3 regions of the Kosakonia sp. MUSA4 genome follow, and region 2 is predicted to be linked to each of the others. Evidence: riboswitches for the same ligand, from Rfam matches in the RefSeq annotation. Region 2 holds a riboswitch; each other region holds the start of a gene.
What was found. Region 2 has a riboswitch for thiamine pyrophosphate ahead of thiM (hydroxyethylthiazole kinase). Riboswitches for the same ligand answer to the same signal wherever they lie in the genome.

Region 1 (3,278 bases), 2.9 Mb from region 2:
CGCGCCTGACGTTCCTCTATACCGGGCTGGCGCTCCAGCAGCAGCGGGCGGAGGATCTGCTGGAGCAGGATCGTATCGATCAGTTGGTGCAACTGGTGGGCGATAAAGAAGCGGTCCGCCAGATGCTGGTCTCCCATCTTGGACGAACCTTTCGCCAGGGGCGGCATATTCTGCGCGTGCTCTATTATCGTCCGCTGCGCAATCTGCTGCCGGGCACGCCGTTGCGACGCTCCGAAACCCATATGGCGCGGCAAATCTTCAGCGCGTTGACGCGCATAAATGAGGAAAATGGGGAACTGGAAGCGGATATCGCTCATCACTGGAAGGCGATTTCCCCTTTACACTGGCGTTTTTATTTACGCCCAGGCATCCACTTTCATAACGGCCGCGAGCTGGAAATGAACGATGTGATTGCTTCCCTGCAACGGGCGACCGCCCTGCCGCTCTATTCGCATATCCGCGAGGTCGTCTCTCCAACCCCCTGGACGCTGGATATTCATCTCTGGCAGCCGGATAACTGGCTCCCCTGGCTGATGGGGCATGTACCCTCCATGATCCTGCCGCAGGAGTGGAACGCCCAGCCCCATTTCGCCAGCCAGCCGATTGGCACCGGCCCGTATGCCGTGGTGCGCAATACCAATAACCAATTGAAGATTCACGCCTTTGATGACTATTTCGGCTTCCGCGCCCTGATTGATGAAGTGAATGTCTGGATGCTGCCGGATCTCAGCGACGACCCAACCTGCGGGCTGACGCTGGAAGGGCCGACCGGCGATGAAAAAGCGGTCGAAAGCCGCCTGGAAGAGGGCTGCTACTATCTGCTGTTTGACGCGCGATCCAGCCGCGGCGCCAGCCCGGCGGTCAGAGAGTGGGTAAGCCAGATCCTCTCCCCCGCCAGCCTGTTATGGCATGCCGACGAACGTTATCAACGTTACTGGTTCCCGGCCTACGGCCTGCTGCCGCGCTGGCATCATGCCCGTCCCGGCGTCGGCGAGAAGCCTGCCGGGCTGGAATCGTTGACGCTCACCTTCTACCGCGAACACAACGAGCACGAGGCGCTCTCACGCATCATGAGTGATTTACTGGCAGAACAGGGGGTAAAACTTCACGTACAAAGGGTGGAGTACGCCGAGTGGCACCGGGGTGAAGCGGCCAGCGATCTGTGGCTTAACAGCGCCAACTTTACCCTGCCGCTCAACTTCTCGGTCTTTGCCAACCTGTATGAAGTGCCGTTGTTGCAGCACTGTATTCCAATCGACTGGCAAGCCGCCGCCACCGAGTGGCGCGCTGGAAAGATGAACCTCGCCGCCTGGTCTCAGCAGTTGCTGGCCAGTAAAGCGATGGTGCCGTTAATCCACCACTGGCTAAGGATCCAGGGGCAACGCAGTATGCGCGGGCTGCGCATGAATACGCTGGGCTGGTTTGACTTTAAATCGGCCTGGTATGCGCCGCCCGATCCATAACGCTTTCGCATTTTTTACCAAATCATTACAATAGCGGCGTTCTCAACGGGGTGCTGCGCCAATGGCGTGTGCTGAGAAAATACCCGTCGAACCTGATCCGGATAACGCCGGCGAAGGGATTTGAGGCTGCCTCTCAAAATCCTTTGCCACCCATTTTTTGAGGTGCAAAGTGTTAAAAAAATCATTGTCATTACTGCTGTTGGTTGCCGCTCCCGTTTTTGCCAAACCTGTACTCACCGTCTACACCTATGACTCCTTCTCCGCTGACTGGGGCCCCGGCCCGGCAGTGAAAAAAGCCTTTGAAAACGACTGCAACTGCGAGCTGAAATTTGTGGCGCTGGAAGATGGCGTCTCGCTGCTCAACCGTCTGCGTATGGAAGGGAAAAACAGCAAAGCGGATGTGGTGCTTGGGCTGGATAACAATCTGCTGGAAGCGGCATCGCAAACCAAACTGTTCGCCAAAAGTGGCGTGGCGACGGATGCCGTCAACGTGCCTGGCGGCTGGAAAAACGACACCTTTGTGCCGTTCGACTACGGCTGGTTCGCCTTCGTTTACGATAAAAACAAACTGAAAAACCCGCCGAAAAGCCTGAAAGAACTGGTGGAAAGCGATCAGAAATGGCGCGTGATTTACGAAGATCCCCGCACCAGTACGCCGGGCCTTGGTCTGCTGCTGTGGATGCAAAAAGTGTACGGCGACAAAGCGCCGGACGCCTGGCAGAAGCTGGCAGCCAAAACGGTGACGGTCACCAAAGGCTGGAGCGAAGCCTACGGTCTGTTCCTGAAAGGGGAAAGCGATCTGGTGCTGAGCTACACCACCTCACCCGCCTACCATCTGATCGAAGAGAAAAAAGACAACTACGCCGCGGCGAATTTCAGCGAAGGGCATTACTTGCAGGTTGAAGTTGCCGCCCGCACTGCCGCCAGCAAGCAGCCGGAGCTGGCAGAAAAATTTTTGAAATTTATGGTGTCTCCGGCATTCCAGAACACCATCGCCACCGGCAACTGGATGTACCCGGTCAGCAACGTACCGCTACCGGCCGGGTTTGATACGCTGCAAAAACCGCAAACCTCGTTTGAATTCACGCCGCAAGAAGTCGCCGCTCAACGCGCATCATGGATTAATGCATGGCAACGCGCCGTCAGCCGCTGATTGCCGGCTGGCTGCTTCCCGGCCTCACCGCCGCCGCGCTGATGGTGGCGGTGGCGCTGGCCGCCTTTCTGGCGCTGTGGCAAAACGCACCGCTCACCGATCTGTCGGCCTTCTGGCACGACAGCTATCTGTGGCATGTGGTGCGTTTCTCCTTCTGGCAGGCCTTTCTCTCTGCCCTGCTCTCCGTTTTTCCGGCGATTTTCCTCGCTCGCGCCCTGTACCGACGGCGTTTTCCTGGCCGCCTTGCGCTGCTGCGTCTGTGCGCTATGACGCTGATTCTGCCAGTGCTGGTGGCGGTATTCGGTATTCTCAGCGTGTATGGCCGCCAGGGCTGGCTGGCCTCGCTCTGGCATATTTTGGGGCTGGAGTGGCATTTCTCACCCTATGGCCTGCAAGGCATCTTGCTGGCGCATGTGTTTTTTAACCTGCCGATGGCGGCGCGGTTGCTGCTGCAAGCGCTGGAGCAGATCCCCGGCGAACAGCGCCAGCTTGCCGCGCAGTTAGGCATGCGCGGCTGGGCGTTTTTCCGCTTTGTCGAATGGCCGTGGCTGCGCCGCCAGATTCCACCAACCGCAGCGCTGATCTTTATGCTCTGTTTCGCCAGCTTCGCTACGGTGCTGTCGCTGGGCGGCGGACCGCAGGCCACCACCATTGAGCTGGCG
Region 2 (3,278 bases):
CGTTACCCAGCAGAACGCCGCACTTGTTGAGGAAGCCTCTGCTGCGGCACATTCGCTGAAAGAGCAGTCGCAACTCCTTAAACAGGCCGTTGCCGTCTTCAAACTTAACTGAGGACTGAAACGGTGTCAGGCAGGCTTCGGCCTGCCTCTTTTTTTATGGTCGAGAAAGGTGATTTTGCGTTCCGGTTCCAGCAACGCAAGGCGTTTGAAAGGGAGCGGGGAGGCTGGTAAGGCTGGGCTGGGTGAAGCAACAGTCACACCGCATGAAAAAAGTGCGAAACAATGAAAATTAGGAGTTTTCCTACGATCTGATAAGCAGTAGACTATCCTTTTCCCTATTACATAACAAAATGAAATATACGATTCCAGCCAAGCTGTTCTTCGGTTTTTTAGCAGTTACTTTTGTTTGTTTAATATACTTGTTGATTAATGTGGTGATGTAAACATGAAAAATGAAACGACAGAGATAGATTTACTGGAGTTGCTTTTCTTTATAAAAAAGAAAAGTAAAAGCATCATTTTATCAATGGCGGTAGCGCTGATTTTAGCAATTATTTTTTTGTGGGTTGAAAAAGATAAAGTAGATATCAATTATGAGGTAAAAATAAACAGTGATGCTCCCAGTATGATTATTAATTGTGATACTGATTTTGATTGCAAGTCGAATTTCATTGAATCCATTATCAAAGACAATAGTGACAGATTTACCATTCAGCCAGATGAAAGAACAAAAGTAATTAATCTCATCTGGAGAGGTACAGTTTCAGAAAAACCGGTTGCTGATGCTGCCATTAAAGCGATATATCAAAAAATCAGTGCCTGGTATATCCAGGATTATCAAGCATATAAAAGAATAATTGATGATAATAAAAACAATGAGATGAATGGCACTGAACTCTATACAAAAATAGCCTTTATTACAAAGCTTGATTATTCAAAGGAAAAGGATTTTATCTTTCTCAGTAAGGGTGAAGTTAGTAAGAAATACAAGGCAGGGATATGCATAATGTTATCGTTAATGCTGGGGTTTGTTTTATCGGCTTTTTATCATTTAACGAAAAGAAGCATTGTTGAATATAATGAAAAGAAAATATTCAAGAAATCGCAGATCGGCTAAAGAGTATAAAGAGCGTGGTTACTCGTTACCCAACGTGATACCCGTGGATATATAATGTATAAACCCGCTGAGTGAAGTATCCAACAAATGATGTCCACTCTGAAGTTGCGGGTTTTTACAGTGGTAAATGGGAACAGGCTCAGCCAGATGGGTGTTATACGACACCCATTTCCTTAGCAGGGTAATTAAAAAAGTTAACTGATTTAGCTTTAATCAATACGATTGATAACCGGGAGCAGCACAACATAATTATAAAAAATTCGTTTCGGGTTTTGTATAGACACTGACCACATCACCGTATTCCTTTCCTGCCAGGCAGTAAAAAACCGTTCTTTACGGGGTAGAGAAACATACCTGTGATTTCAGTAGCCACGAAAGTCAACGTGTCAGACTGCCCGTCAGTATCGCTGTTGTATATTTTACCGCTCTGAAATCATTAAATTCTCATGGCTTGCACCTGCTTATTGAAAAGCAGATTAGCCGGTGAAGCTGTCGTTGTGACGTGAGCGTGTCAGCATGGGTTGCGATGCGAGGCATATGCTTTTTTATAAGGGTTGTGTCTTTGTCTTCCCGCTGGCATGATCCTGAACAGGGATTAATGAGAGCATTAATCGCAAGTTTTTGATTTTTTAGTAAATGACTCGGGGTGCCCTTCTTTGTGAAGGCTGAGAAATACCCGTATTACCTGATCTGGATAATGCCAGCGTAGGGAAGTCAGATGCCTGTCGGGCCATCACTTCTTTCACGGCCTGGCAGGAGCGAAACCATGCAACCTGACCTGCTCGATCGTGCGCAAACCGCACATGCCTTACAGCAATTCCGCCGCCATTCCCCGCTTGTTCACTGTATGACCAATGATGTTGTACAAACCTTTACCGCCAATGTGCTGTTGGCGCTTGGCGCGTCACCGGCCATGGTGATTGATCGCGACGAGGCGCAGCAATTCAGCGCGATTGCCGATGCGCTGTTGATTAACGTGGGTACCTTAACCCGCGAGCGGGCCGACGCGATGCTGGCGGCCGCTGAAAGCGCAAATGCGGCGGGCAAACCCTGGACGCTCGATCCTGTTGCCGTTGGCGCACTCACTTTTCGTACGCAATTTTGTCAGCAACTGCTTGCCCTGCATCCGGCGGCGATCCGCGGCAATGCCTCTGAAATTCTGGCTCTCGCGGGAGCGAGCGCAGGCGGGCGCGGTGTCGATACCACTGATACCGCCAGCAATGCGTTGCCCGCGGCGCAGGCGCTGGCGCGGCAAACCGGTGCGGTGGTGGCCGTTACCGGCGAAGTGGACTACGTCACTGATGGCCGTCGTACACTGATGGTCGCGGGTGGTGATGTGCTGATGACGCGGGTTGTCGGCACCGGTTGCGCATTATCCGCCGTAGTCGCCGCCAGTTGCGCACTGCAAGGCGATCGCCTGGCGAATGTGGCCGCTGCCTGCGCCTGGTTCGGGCTGGCGGGCAGCCTGGCGGTAGCGAACAGCAACGGGCCGGGCAGCTTTACGCCCGCGTTTCTCGACGCGCTCTACACACTCGGCGGGGAGGGCGCGTTATGAAGCGAATCAATGCGTTGACCATCGCCGGTACCGATCCCAGCGGCGGCGCGGGAATTCAGGCCGATTTAAAAACCTTCTCGGCGCTCGGCGCTTACGGCTGTTCGGTGATCACCGCGCTGGTGGCGCAAAACACCCGCGGCGTGCAGTCGGTGTACCGTATCGAACCAGATTTTGTCGCCGCGCAGCTCGACTCGGTGCTCAGCGATGTACGTATCGATACCACCAAAATCGGCATGCTGGCGGAAACCGATATCGTCGAAGCGGTGGCGGAGCGCCTGCGCCGCTATCAGGTGCGTAATGTGGTGCTGGATACGGTAATGCTCGCCAAGAGCGGCGACCCGCTGCTGTCGCCCTCCGCCGTGTCGGCGCTGCGTCAGCATTTACTGCCGCAGGTTTCACTTATTACGCCCAATCTGCCGGAGGCCGCGGCGCTGCTTGACGCGCCGCATGCCCGCAACGAGCAGGAGATGCATGCGCAGGGCGAAGCGCTGCTGGCGCTTGGCTGCGAGGCTGTGCTGATGAAAGGCGGTCATCTGGATGATGCCGAAAGCCCGGACTGGCTCTTCACCCGTGAAGGTGCGCTACGCTTTACTGCGCCGCGCGTGG
Region 3 (3,278 bases), 2.2 Mb from region 2:
GAGCGCCAGATTAAACTGGTCTTCCCAGCGGAACTCAAAGCGCGCTTTCGACATGGCGTTATCGCGGATTTGCGCGCCGGGATGGCCTTTGGCGAGGTCAGCCGCATGGGCGGCGATCTTGTAGGTGATAAGCCCCTGTTTCACATCCTCTTTATTCGGCAGACCAAGATGCTCTTTCGGCGTGACATAACACAGCATCGCGCAGCCAAACCAGCCAATCATCGCCGCGCCAATGCCGGAAGTGAAGTGGTCATAACCCGGTGCGATATCCGTGGTGAGCGGTCCAAGCGTGTAGAACGGCGCTTCGTGGCAGTGCTCCAGTTCCTCGGTCATATTGCGGCGGATCATCTGCATCGGCACATGTCCCGGGCCTTCAATCATCACCTGTACGTCATACTCCCAGGCGATTTTGGTCAGCTCGCCCAGCGTGTGCAGTTCCGCAAATTGCGCTTCGTCGTTGGCGTCCTGAATGGAACCCGGACGCAGGCCGTCGCCCAGCGACAATGCAACGTCGTAGGCGGCGCAGATCTCGCAGATTTCGCGGAAGTGGGTGTAGAGGAAGTTCTCCTGATGATGGGAAAGGCACCATTTCGCCATAATCGAACCGCCGCGCGATACAATGCCGGTCAGACGGCGGGCGGTCATCGGCACATAACGCAGCAATACGCCCGCGTGAATGGTGAAGTAATCCACCCCTTGTTCCGCCTGCTCCAGCAGCGTGTCGCGAAACGCCTGCCAGTTCAGATCTTCGGCGATCCCGTTGACCTTCTCCAGCGCCTGATAGATCGGTACGGTGCCGATCGGCACCGGGCTGTTACGCAGGATCCATTCGCGGGTTTCATGGATATAACGCCCGGTGGAGAGATCCATCACCGTGTCCGCGCCCCAGCGGGTTGACCAGACCAGTTTTTCCACCTCTTCTTCGATGGACGAGGTGACCGCCGAGTTGCCGATATTGGCGTTCACTTTAACCAGGAAGTTACGACCGATAATCATCGGTTCCGATTCCGGGTGGTTAATATTGGCGGGAATAATGGCGCGACCGGCCGCCACTTCATCGCGGACAAATTCCGGCGTGATATTTTCCGGCAGGCGCGCGCCAAAACCTTCGCCCGGATGCTGTCTGCGCAGCACTTCGCTGCGGATGCGCTCGCGGCCCATGTTTTCACGGATAGCGATAAATTCCATTTCCGGCGTCACGATCCCCTGGCGGGCATAGTGCAACTGGGTCACGCAGCGGCCCGCTTTGGCGCGTTGCGGTGTCAGCAAACCGCTAAAACGCAGTTCATCGAGGCCGTCATCGGCCAGCCGCTCTTTGGTGTACGCGGAGCTGCGTTCATCGAGCGTTTCAGTGTCGTTGCGGGCGGTTATCCACGGTGCACGCAGCTTTGCCAGCCCCTGTTGTACATCAATGGCGACAGCCGGATCGCCATACGGGCCGGAGGTGTCATATACCGGCACGGCCTCGTTTTCTTCATATTGCGGCTGCGCTTTGGTGCCGCCGATAAGCGTCGGGCTAAGCTGGATTTCACGCATGGGCACGCGGATATCCGGCTGCGAACCGGTGATGTAAATGCGTTGCGAATTGGGGAAAGCGGTGCCTTCCAGCGTATCAATGAAGTGTTGCGCCTGGGCGCGTTGTTCACGGCGTGTAACAGTTTTTGCAGACATAGCTCATTCCATAATTATGAGATGGCTTGTCAGACGACGGATGGAGTAATGGCAGCAAACCGCCCGTGAGGGTGGTCGTTGTGAATGGATTACTCTTGTTCCCTTCGCAGGTCTTAACCCGATCAGGTTCCGCGGATCCCGAATTAACGGTCTCAGCCTTTTCCCCTTCATCCTTCACGCTGCCTCTTTGTTGGCTGCGTTCGCTCACCCCAGTCACTTACTTGATGTAAGCTCCTGGGGATTCACGAACTTGCCGCCTCGACGCATCGCGAATGATTTTGTGGAAATATAGGCACTCCGACAAGAAAAACCCCGTCCGAAAACGGGGGACTGCTTTTTAAACTACGCGTTAATGTTTAAGAACTCAAGCGGGGCGCGCCATTCCGCTTTCGTCGTTGGCGCTCACATTGAGGTCGTTATCAAAGGCCAGCACAATCAACTTATCTTCCAGCATAAAGCGGGCGGCAAGCGCTTCGCCGATATCCGATAGCGCCTGTTGGAACTCCAGACAGTTGTCGTCATCAATGGCGTTTTCCAGGCTGGAGTCATAGTAATTCATAAGCTCCACGGTATTGGCTTCAAGTTGCGGATAAAGTTGCGTGGCGGCTAAAAGTGGGTTGGCACCTTCCATTTCGCTGATGATACGTTCATAAATATTGAAATGGCCAGCGGAGAGGTAATCCACCAGATTGTGGCAAAAATCGTCCAGCGCTTTTTCATTGAGCTGCATGTACGATCCTTTGCCAGGTTTAATGCCAACCAGATTGTAGTAAGAAACAAGAAGTTGCTTACGAACAAGTAGCCAGTGGTCGACAAGTTTGTTACTTCCTCCAACGCGCTCTGTCAGGCTTTCTAACTGGTTTAGCATAAATGGCTCCGCAAATATGTAAGTTCAGAAAAATGTAATAATAATGTTAATAACATGCCAGTGAAGCTAAGGTAGTGCAATGGTACGTATTATTGAAGCATCCGATCGTGGCTGGTGGATCGTGAGCCATGAACAAAAATTATGGTTGCCCGGTGGAGAATTACCACATGGTCAGCCAGGAAATTTCGAACTTGTGGGTCAAAGCGCGCTCCACATTGGGGAATGGCAGGGCGAACCGGTGTGGATGGTTCGTCAGAATCGTCGGCATGATATGGGCTCCGTGCGGCTGCTGATCGATCAAGATGTCGGTCTTTTCCAGTTAGCCGGGCGCGGCGTGCAACTGGCCGAGTTTTATCGCTCGCATCAGTTTTGCGGTTATTGCGGGCACACCATGCACCCGAGCAAAACCGAGTGGGCGATGCTCTGCGACCACTGCCGGGAACGTTATTATCCGCAAATTGCCCCCTGCATTATTGTCGCGATTCGCCGCGACGACAGCATCCTGCTGGCGCAACATACCCGTCATCGCAATGGCATCTACACTGTGCTTGCCGGGTTTGTTGAAGTTGGCGAAACGCTGGAGCAGGCGGTGGCGCGTGAAGTGATGGAAGAGAGCGGCATCAAGGTGAAGAACCTGCGTTATGTCACCTCACAGCCATGGCCCTTCCCGCAATCGCTGATGACGGCCTTTATGGCGGAGTATGACAGCGGTGAAATTCATATCGATCCGAAAGAACTG

Region 1: another riboswitch for thiamine pyrophosphate. It lies ahead of thiB (thiamine ABC transporter substrate binding subunit); the one in region 2 lies ahead of thiM (hydroxyethylthiazole kinase).
Region 3: another riboswitch for thiamine pyrophosphate. It lies ahead of thiC (phosphomethylpyrimidine synthase ThiC); the one in region 2 lies ahead of thiM (hydroxyethylthiazole kinase).

Annotation. Positions count from the first base shown of each region.
Region 1 covers NZ_CP025697.1:615,241-618,518, reverse strand. The annotation lists gene sgrR (HTH-type transcriptional regulator SgrR) at 1-1,463, shown strand, start outside; TPP riboswitch at 1,500-1,600, shown strand; gene thiB (thiamine ABC transporter substrate binding subunit) at 1,633-2,616, shown strand; gene thiP (thiamine/thiamine pyrophosphate ABC transporter permease ThiP) at 2,592-3,278, shown strand, end outside.
Region 2 covers NZ_CP025697.1:3,468,626-3,471,903, reverse strand. The annotation lists gene C0557_RS16415 (methyl-accepting chemotaxis protein) at 1-112, shown strand, start outside; gene C0557_RS16410 (hypothetical protein) at 446-1,117, shown strand; TPP riboswitch at 1,750-1,846, shown strand; gene thiM (hydroxyethylthiazole kinase) at 1,884-2,672, shown strand; gene thiD (bifunctional hydroxymethylpyrimidine kinase/phosphomethylpyrimidine kinase) at 2,669-3,278, shown strand, end outside.
Region 3 covers NZ_CP025697.1:5,715,002-5,718,279, forward strand. The annotation lists gene thiC (phosphomethylpyrimidine synthase ThiC) at 1-1,671, opposite strand, end outside; TPP riboswitch at 1,754-1,981, opposite strand; gene rsd (sigma D regulator) at 2,036-2,539, opposite strand; gene nudC (NAD(+) diphosphatase) at 2,619-3,278, shown strand, end outside.